DNA from 2 places in the Rhizobium sp. BT-226 genome. Region 1 is predicted to be linked to the other one. Evidence: riboswitches for the same ligand, from Rfam matches in the RefSeq annotation. Region 1 holds a riboswitch; the other holds the start of a gene.
What was found. A riboswitch is a leader RNA that binds a small molecule or an ion and turns the genes downstream of it on or off. The one in region 1 is predicted to bind thiamine pyrophosphate.

Region 2: another riboswitch for thiamine pyrophosphate. It lies ahead of thiM (hydroxyethylthiazole kinase); the one in region 1 lies ahead of OIU37_RS26420 (Ykof family thiamine-binding protein).

The regions. Positions count from the first base shown of each region.
Region 1 is NZ_JAOYTI010000004.1:392,605-397,213, forward strand. Features, by position in the region: gene OIU37_RS26410 (ABC transporter ATP-binding protein) at 1-484, opposite strand, end outside; gene OIU37_RS26415 (ABC transporter permease) at 481-1,287, opposite strand; gene OIU37_RS26420 (Ykof family thiamine-binding protein) at 1,299-1,907, opposite strand; TPP riboswitch at 1,898-2,011, opposite strand; gene OIU37_RS26425 (NADPH-dependent FMN reductase) at 2,174-2,749, opposite strand; gene soxR (redox-sensitive transcriptional activator SoxR) at 2,833-3,297, shown strand; gene OIU37_RS26435 (SDR family NAD(P)-dependent oxidoreductase) at 3,409-4,179, shown strand; gene OIU37_RS26440 (helix-turn-helix transcriptional regulator) at 4,282-4,609, shown strand, end outside.
Region 2 is NZ_JAOYTI010000005.1:133,314-137,922, forward strand. Features, by position in the region: gene thiD (bifunctional hydroxymethylpyrimidine kinase/phosphomethylpyrimidine kinase) at 1-191, opposite strand, end outside; gene thiE (thiamine phosphate synthase) at 188-823, opposite strand; gene thiM (hydroxyethylthiazole kinase) at 820-1,623, opposite strand; TPP riboswitch at 1,674-1,770, opposite strand; gene OIU37_RS27700 (ABC transporter ATP-binding protein) at 1,930-3,618, opposite strand; gene OIU37_RS27705 (acetamidase/formamidase family protein) at 3,615-4,559, opposite strand.

The sequences.
Region 1 (4,609 bases):
CGCCGAAAGGCTCGTCGAGCAGCAGCATGTCTTGGGTCTGGACGACGGTGCGCAACAGCGCGGCGCGCTGACGCATGCCGCCGGACAGTTCGGAGGGATAGTGGTGTTCGAAGCCGGCAAGGCCGAAGCTCTCGAACAAAGGCGCCACAGTGGCGCGGGCCGCGCGGCGGCTCATGCCCTTCACCTCGAGGCCGAGTGCCGCATTGTCGATGATCCGGCGCCAGGGCATCAGCGCATCGCGCTGCGGCATGAAGGCGAAGGAATGCGGCGCCTGTTCCAGCGGCGCGCCCTTGAAAAGCATGGCGCCGGAATCGGGTCGAAGCGCCTGTGTCAGCAGTCGCAACACCGTCGATTTTCCGGAGCCGGACGGGCCGACGATCGAAACGAACTCGCCGTCTGCGACAGCGAGCGAAATATCGCCCAGCACCCTCATGCCGTCGAAGGATTTCGAGATGTTGCGCAGTTCAACCATTGCATCGCTCATCGGCGCCGCTCTCCGGATGGTTGCCAAGGCATGACGAGGCGCTGGATCATCAGCGTCAGCCCGAACAGGCAGAGTGTCAGCACGGCGCTGACGACGACGGCGGCGAGCACGAGATCGGGACGGAAATTGTTCTTGGCGTTGAGAATATAAATGCCGAGGCCGCGGGCGGCGCCGGCATATTCGGCAAAGATCGCGCCGACGACAGCATAGGTGATCGAGATCCTGAGGCCGGCGAAGAAATAGGGCAGCGAGGAGGGAAGCCGGGCCAGGCGGAAAATGCGCCAGCGGCTCGCCTTCATCGAATTCAGCAATTCGGCGATGTCGCGGTCGGTCGATTCATAGCCCTGCAGCAAGGCGACGAGCAGCGGAAAGAAGGTGACGAGCGCCACCAGCAGGACCTTCGGCAACAGGCCGAAGCCGAACCAGAGGACGACGAGGGGCGCGATCGCCACCAGCGGCAGGGTCTGGCTGGCGATGAAGATCGGCAGCAATGCCCGGCGCATGAAGGGCATGAAATCCATAAGGATCGATGAGACGAAGGCGAAGGCTAGCGACAGCGCGAAACCGCCGACTGTCGCGCCGAGCGTCGGCCAGGTGTTTGATATCAGCGCCTCGCGGTTCAGCCAGCCCTGAATGACGATGCGTGACGGCGCCGGCAGGATGGAAGGTTTGATGCCGGAAAGATCGACATAGAGTTCCCATGCTGCCAAGAAGACGCAGCCGGCGAGTAAGGCAGGTATTCCCCGGTAGAGAGCCGCGCGAAGCGCGGCAAGGCGCGAAACCAATGGTGGTGACGGTGTCATCGGCGTTCGATTCACGCTTTCGTCGGGCTATTGGCAGACATCGTGATGTCGAGGGTCACATGCCCGTCGGGGTCGCCGAAGCGATAGAAGGCCTCGCGAATGGTTGCGAAGACGGCGCCGGCATCGCCAGAAAGCCTGGTGCAGAAATTCTTGGCGCGGTCGAAGGTGCCGGAACGTTTCAGAAAGTCGATGCAGCCATAGATCTCGTCCATATGGCTGCCGATTCCCATGACGTAGAGCGAGAATTGCGCAGCGGTCGGCTGCCCGGTCTCGGCGGTGGTTTCAACGGCGGCAAGTGCGGCTGTTATACGATCGGCAAGCGGTTCTGCCTGGCCAAGGGAGGGGTTGCTGCCGCAGATGGCGTCGTCGGGCTCGCCCGGGCAGCCGCGTGAAACAGCAGTGGACAATACGCAATGCTCGCCGGTTTTTGCGGCGGCGACGAAAAGATCGTGCATGGCGGCGAAGAGAATGTCAGGCGGGCCGACCAGCAGTGTGGAGATGTCGTCGATCTCGATGCGCAGCCGGTCGCGATAGGGATCCAGCGCCTTGACGGCATCGAGAATGATGCCGACGAAATTGTCGGACATCGGATAGAGTGACACTTGTGCGCCTGAGAACATCTGAACCTCGCTCCGCTGGCATTACCCAGATCAGCTTTGAAGGGTCCAGAGGCTTGCGCCTCACATCTCAGCCCCGGCAATACGGAGCTCCCCTGTTATTTGCGCGGAAACTATCACCGGGGTTTTCTCCCCGCAACCGCAAAATTGCGATCCCGTCCGTGCGGCCGGAATGAACCGGATGTGACGGAAAACACCCGGGCGGAGGATCTGCCCGGGTGTTCCCAAAGGTTCCGTACCTGCCGGGAACGGAACCGGAGCCCTTCGTCTCAAGCGGCGATATCGGCGTAGGGATGATCACCGCGCGCGGCAATGAGCGCCCGCGTCCACCATTCCAGCCGCGCCATCATCCGGTCGAGCGTGTGCAGAGCGTCGCTCGGATCGTCAAGCCGTCCGGCGACGTCGAAGCGGCTCCATGGCGCGGAAAAGCTGACCGAATCGCGGACGGTGACGGCGTGGAGTTCCGCAAAGACGAGCCGTAATTGCTCGACCGCGCGCAAGCCACCGGAGATGCCGCCATAGGAAACAAAGGCGACCGGCTTGCCCTGCCAGGGCTCGAAAAACAGATCGATGGTCGATTTCAACGCGGCGCTGAAGCTGTGATTGTATTCCGGCGTGACGATGATGAAGGCGTCGGCCGTGCCGAGCCGCCCGGCGAGCCTGTCGATTTCGGGGTGCGCCATGTCACGGTCGGGCGGCAGCGCAAAATCCAGTGGATCGATGATGTCGATATCGAATTGCGGGAAGCGGACGAGCTCCTGCGTCAGCCATTTGACCACCCGGTCGCAGATGCGGCCCTTTCTTGTGCTTCCGTAGATCACCGCCAGCCTGATGGATGTTTTCATGCGCCGCTCCTTCTCGCGATTGGGCTTTACGATTGCTGGAGCAAGGCTTATAAAACCTCAACTAATCTTGAGGTCAAGAGGCAATGGATACAATTCCGGCAACGCCGCTCGGCAAGCTCCTGACTGTCGGCGAAGTGGCGGAGCGCAGCGGCCTGGCCGTCTCGGCGCTGCATTTTTACGAGACCAAGGGGCTGATCTCGAGCATCCGCTCCCGCGGCAATCAACGGCGCTATGGGCGCGATGTGCTTCGCCGGCTCGGCATCATCAAGGTGGCGCAGCGTGTCGGCATTCCGCTTTCGGAGATCCAGGCGGCGTTCGAGTCCCTGCCGCAGGGGCGCACGCCGACCGTCGCCGATTGGCAGACGCTGTCGGCGCTGTGGAAGGATGATCTCGACGCGCGAATCAGGCGGCTTAGCCTGCTGCGCGACCGTCTGACCGGCTGCATCGGCTGCGGCTGCCTGTCGATCGAAAGCTGTCCGTTGCGCAATCCCTGCGACCGGCTCGGCAAGGAAGGGCCGGGCGCGCGGCTTCTGGAGACCGAAAACTAACCCCTGTCCTCACCAGGAAAGATCGATACGCGCCTTTCTTTCAGTCGGCGCGCTCATATGTTAAGGGCGAATGACACAACCGGCGGCACTGTCCGCGAGGAGGACGGCTTCGTGTTCCATCCCAGACTGTTCGAAAATCGCAATGTCGTAGTGACTGGCGCCGGCCGCGGCATCGGCCTTGAAGTGGCCCGGCAGTTCCTGGACTGCGGCGCGAAGGTGATCGTCCATACCGGGCGCAAGCCGGGACGCGACCTGCCGGATTTCCTGCTGACGGCTGAATCCGAAAGACGGGCGCTGCTGCTTAATGCCGATTTCTCCGCGGTCGGTGGGGCAGCGCAATTTGCCGAGGATGCTCTCGCCTTCTTTGATAAGGTCGATGTGCTCGTCAACAATGCCGGCACCATGCTTGGCCGTTTTCCCGCTGCCACGCTCACCGACGCAGAATATGAGGCGGTCGTGCGGCTCAACCAGACATCGGTCGTGGCGCTGACGCGGGCGTTGTTGCCGGCATTGAAGGCGGCTGAAGGCGCAGCCATCGTCAACACGGTTTCGATTTCGGCGCTGACCGGCGGCAGCCCCGGCTCTTCGATCTATTCGGCCTCGAAAGCCTTCGTTGCGACCTATTCCAAGGCGCTTGCCCGTGAGCTTGCACCGGACGGAATCCGCGTCAATTGCGTGTCGCCAGGAACGATCGAGACGGATTTCCATGAGCGCTATTCCTCCCGCGAAAAGCTGGAGCAGACGAGAAAGTCCATCCCCCTGCAGCGGCTCGGCACGGCGGAGGATTGTGCTCCCGCCTATCTGTTCCTGGCGGCTCCCGCCCTCTCGGGTTACATCACCGGACAGGTGATCGAGATCAATGGCGGTCAGCTTATCTGCTGATTTACTTGGACCTTTTTTGACATTTCTTCATTTTGACCAATTCGCTTCTGCGAATATGCTATTGTGCTGATCTACCTCATCGCCGTCCTTCCGAGATACCGAATGCCGTTGCCCAAACCCAAGCCGGGGATGACCGGCCACGAATTGCACACACTCGCTGGAAAAGCCCATGAAGCGAGCGATCTGCTGAAAGCGCTAGCGCACCAGACCCGGCTTCTGATCCTCTGCATACTGGCGAACGAGGAGCGGACGGTGAGTGAAATCGAAAATATCCTCGGCATACAGCAGGCAATGGTCTCGCAGCAACTGGCGCGGTTAAGGCTCGAAGGCCTGGTCCATACGCGCCGTCAGGGCAGGCTGGTCTATTACAGCATCGGCAATGTCAGCGTGCTTGCCTTCCTCGAATCGCTGTTCGATCTTTTTCCGGCTG
Region 2 (4,609 bases), on a different contig from region 1:
TTGATCTGGTCGGCGACGAATTGCGGCGGCACCAGATGCACGCCGCTGACCCCTTGCGTGTTCTGCGCCGTCAGCGCGGTCAGCACCGCCATGCCGTAGACGCCGCGGGCGGAAAAGGCCTTGAGATCGGCCTGGATGCCGGCGCCGCCGGAGGGATCGGAGCCGGCGATCGAGAGAACGTTGCGGATCATGCGCGAGCCTTTCGGATTTCTGCGGCGATGCGGCGCGTGGCCGCTTCGGGATCCGGCGTGCCGCAGATGGCGGAGACGACGGCAAGCCCCCTGGCGCCTGCGGCAAACACCTCGGCGACATGATCCACCTTGAGCCCGCCGATCGCGACCGATGGCACCGGCGAGGCCTTTACCAGCCTTGCAAGGCCGTCAAAGCCGATCGGCTGCTTGTGATCGGCCTTGGTCGGTGTCGCAAACACCGGCCCGACGCCGGTGTAATTGATGAGATCAGGATCGACGGCGTTAGCAAGCACCTCGCTCTCGACCGACAGGCCGAGGATCATCTCGGCACCGACCATCGCCCGCGCTTTGCGCGCATCCATATCCTCCTGGCCGATATGCAGGCCGTCGGCGCCGATGGCGATTGCCGCCTCGACATCATCGTTGATGATGAGGAGGGCGCCGGTCCCATCCAGCGCCTGTTTCAAGGCGCGGCCGGTCTCGATCATCCTGATGGTGCCGGCATGTTTGTCGCGCAGCTGCACCATGGTCGCGCCGCCGGCAACGGCAAGGCGTGCGGTCTCCACCATGCCGATCCCGGCGCAGAGATCGGGGTCGAGGACGAGATAGAGCGAAAGGTCGAAAGCCTTCATGCGGCTGATATCCTTGCCCTGGCGTCAAGCGTTTCGGCGTCGAGCGCAGCCAGCGCATCGAGGAAGCGCCAGGAGAAGGACCCAGGCCCGGCCGCCCCAAGGGCGGCCTCCTCGCCGGCGATGGCGAAGGTTGCAAGTGCTGCGATCGTCGCGCCGAAGATATCCTCTGGTGCCGTCGCGGCAAAGGCGCCGACGAGGCAGGTGAGCGAGCAGCCGAGCGCGGTGACTTGAGGCATCAGAGCTGATCCGCCTTCGATGCGCACGGCCCGCTCGCCGTCGGTGACGAAATCCACGGCGCCGGTAACGGCAACCACCGCTCGCTGACGCTCGGCGAGCCATCGCGCCGAACTTTCCGCCTGCTCGACCGGGTCGCGGCTGTCGACGCCCTGGCCGCGGCTCTCTCCGCCGGCCAGCGCGATGATTTCGGAAGCGTTGCCGCGGATGATGGTCGGACGCAGCGCTAGGAGATCGGCGACCGCATTGCGGCGGAAAGCCGTCGCATAATGCGCGACGGGATCGAGCACCCAGGGCTTGCCGGTTGACGTCGCAGCCTTCGCCGCCGCCTGCATGCCGTCGATCCATTGCGTCGACAGCGTGCCGATATTGATTGTCACAGCACTGGCGATCCCGGCGAATTCGCCGGCTTCTTCAGCGGCATGCACCATGGCGGGGGAGGCGCCGGCGGCAAGCAGCACATTTGCGGCGATGTTCATGGCGACGTAATTGGTGATGCACTGAACGAGCGGCGGCTTCTCGCGCATCGCCTTCAGCATAGCTCCTGGTGTGGTCCTGGTCTGCATATGGCCCCTTTCAGGCGGGGGCGGGCACGGGGCGGTTCGTGCGGGCAGTGCCGCGGCCCCGAGCGACTCCCTCCGCCGGCATTATCCGGTTCAGGTTCGAAGGGTGCTTCTCAGCCCGTCTGTCGACGAACGCCCCTGTCTCTCATCGCGATTCTTTTCGCAGAGAACGGAGGTGATGTCATCCCGAAAATGATCGACGCGGCGCAACGATTGTCGACGATTTGAGAAAGGCGATCAGCCGACGATCTGGCCAACCGCCGCCGACATCCTCCTTCGCGACATTTTAGTCATGTCTCAGTCCTTCAGTCACGCATGCACTTCCTTGCCGCGATAGACCTCCGGATCGGGGATCGGAACCGCGGCGATCAGCGCGTGGGTGTAGTCATTCCTCGGGTTCTCGAAGATATCCCGCCGCGTGCCGGTTTCGATAATGCGGCCGGCGCGCATGACGGCGACGTTGTGGGACATGCGCTCGACGACGGCCATGTCGTGGGAGATGAAGAGATAGGCGAGCCCCATCGTTTCCTGCAGTTCGAGCAGCAGGTCGAGCACCCGGGCACGGACGGAGACGTCAAGCGCTGCGACGCTCTCGTCGGCGACGATCAGCTTCGGCTCCAGTGCCAGCGCTCGGGCGATGCAGATGCGCTGGCGCTGGCCGCCTGAAAATTCGTGCGGATAGCGCGTTGCCGCATCAGGCGTCAGGCCGACCCGGCGCAGCAGTTCGGCGACGCGGTCCTGCCGTTCACTATGGTTGCTGATGCCGTGAATGACCATCGGTTCGCCGATCGCTTTGCCGACGGCCATGCGCGGGTCGAGCGAGGCATAGGGATCCTGGAAGATCATCTGCGCCGAGCGGCGCACGGGCCGCATCTCGCGCTGGCTGAGGCCGGCAATATTGCGGCCGTCGATCAGGACATTGCCCTTGAAGGGGATGAGACCGAGCACGGCCTTGCCCGTCGTCGATTTGCCGGAGCCGCTTTCGCCGACGAGGCCGAGCGTTTCACCCGGCAAGATATCCAAGGAAACGCCATCGACGGCTGCAACTGGCGGCTTGCCCTTGAAAAACCGGCTTGCGGCGTTGCCATAGGTGACGGTGAGGTCGCGCACATTCAGCACCGGCGTGCGGTCCGGATGCAGCGTCTCGACGGCGCGCTGGGTGATGCGCGGCGGACGGTCGGTGCCGGCAAGCGCGCCGAGCCGCGGGACGGCGGCCAGCAATTGCTGCGTATAGGCCTCCTTCGGCCGCTGGAAGATGGCGAGCGCCGTTCCCTGCTCGACGATCCTGCCATTCTGCATGATGACGACGCGATCGGCCATTTCGGCGACGACGCCCATGTCGTGGGTAATGAGGATGATCGAGGCGCCGAATTCGCGCTTCAACTCGCGCATCAGCCTGAGGATCTGCGCCTGCACGGTGACGTCGAGTGCCGTCGTCGGCTCGTCGGCGATCAGCACCTTCGGCCGGCAGGAGAGCGCCATGGCGATCATTACCCGCTGGCGCATGCCGCCGGACAGCTCGTGCGGATATTGCTTCAACCGCCGGGCCGGCTCGGTGATCTGCACGGCGTCGAGCATCTTCAGCGCCACCGCCTCGGCATTCTCGCTGCCCTGGTGCGCGCGGATTGCCTCCGTCAGCTGGTTGCCGACCGACATGACCGGGTTCAGCGAGGTCATCGGCTCCTGGAACACCATGGCGATATCGCCGCCGCGCACGCTGCGCATCGCCCGGTCGGAAAGCTTGAGCAGGTCGCGCTCGCCAAGCAGCACGCTGCCGGAGGCGACCCGCAGCGAGGCTTTCGGCAAGAGCCCCATGATCGACAACGAGGTGACCGACTTGCCGGAGCCGGATTCGCCGGCAATGCAGAGCGTTTCGCCGCTTGCAAGCTCGAAGCTGACATCCTGGAGCACCGGCTTGCGGCCTTCGGGGGTGCGGGCATCGACGCTCAGCTTGCGAAGGCTGAGCACCGGTGCTGCGGCGGGCATGGCTTCGTTCACGCGAACACGATCCTCGGGAAGTAGAAGGAGACCACCCAGTTCGGCTGGTCGACGATCTCGCTGATGCGGAGATCGCCGCAGACCGAGCAGAGCAGATAGGCATCGACGGCGCTCATGCCGTGTTCGGCGCCGAGAAGATCGATCATCCGCATGACGCTTTCGCGTGCGCCGGTCATCAGGTCAGGGCCGATGCCTGTCGTCACCTCGTAGCCGGCGCCGTCGAGGTGGCGGGTCACCGGTTCGGTCGTGGTGAAGCGCGGCGTCTGCAGCTTGGCGTCCTTGACGAGCTCGATCGTCGCTTCGACGTTCATCTGGCTTTCGATCGCCGTGCCGCAGACTTCGCCATCGCCCTGGGCGGCATGGGTATCCCCGATCGAAAACAGCGCGCCGTCGACCTCGACGGGCAGATAGAGCGTCACCCCCGCCGTCAGGTCGCGGATGTCCATGTTGCCGCCGACGCGACGTGGGGGGACGACGGAGTGGGTGCCGGGCTCGGCTGGTGCGACACCGATCGTGCCGGCAAAAGGCTTCAGCGGCACGCGGCCGCCCGGGCCGTAAAGGGCGGGCACCATGCTGGTCGCGTCATAGGACCAGACATGCAGGGCCGGATCCTTGAACTGGTCGGCAAGCAGGCCGAAGCCCGGAATATTGGCCGTCCAGCCGACGCCCGAGGGAATGAACTTGCGCAGCGTCACCTTCAGCGCATCGCCGGGCTTGGCGCCTTCGATATAGACCGGGCCGGAGACCGGGTTGATCTTGCCGAAATCGAGCGCGTTCAGCGTTTCCAGGGTGGCGTCGCTTCCGAGCTGGCCACCCGATGAATCCATGCATTCGAAGTGGATCGTCTCTCCGGGCTTGGCGACGACCGCGGGGGCGAAATCCTTGTTCCAGCCGAAATTATGCTGGGCGCGGTGAATGGTGTGAGTGCAAGCGATGCACATGTCATGTCTCCCTCGATTTTATGATGCCTTCCCCGCGTGGACCGGGAAGG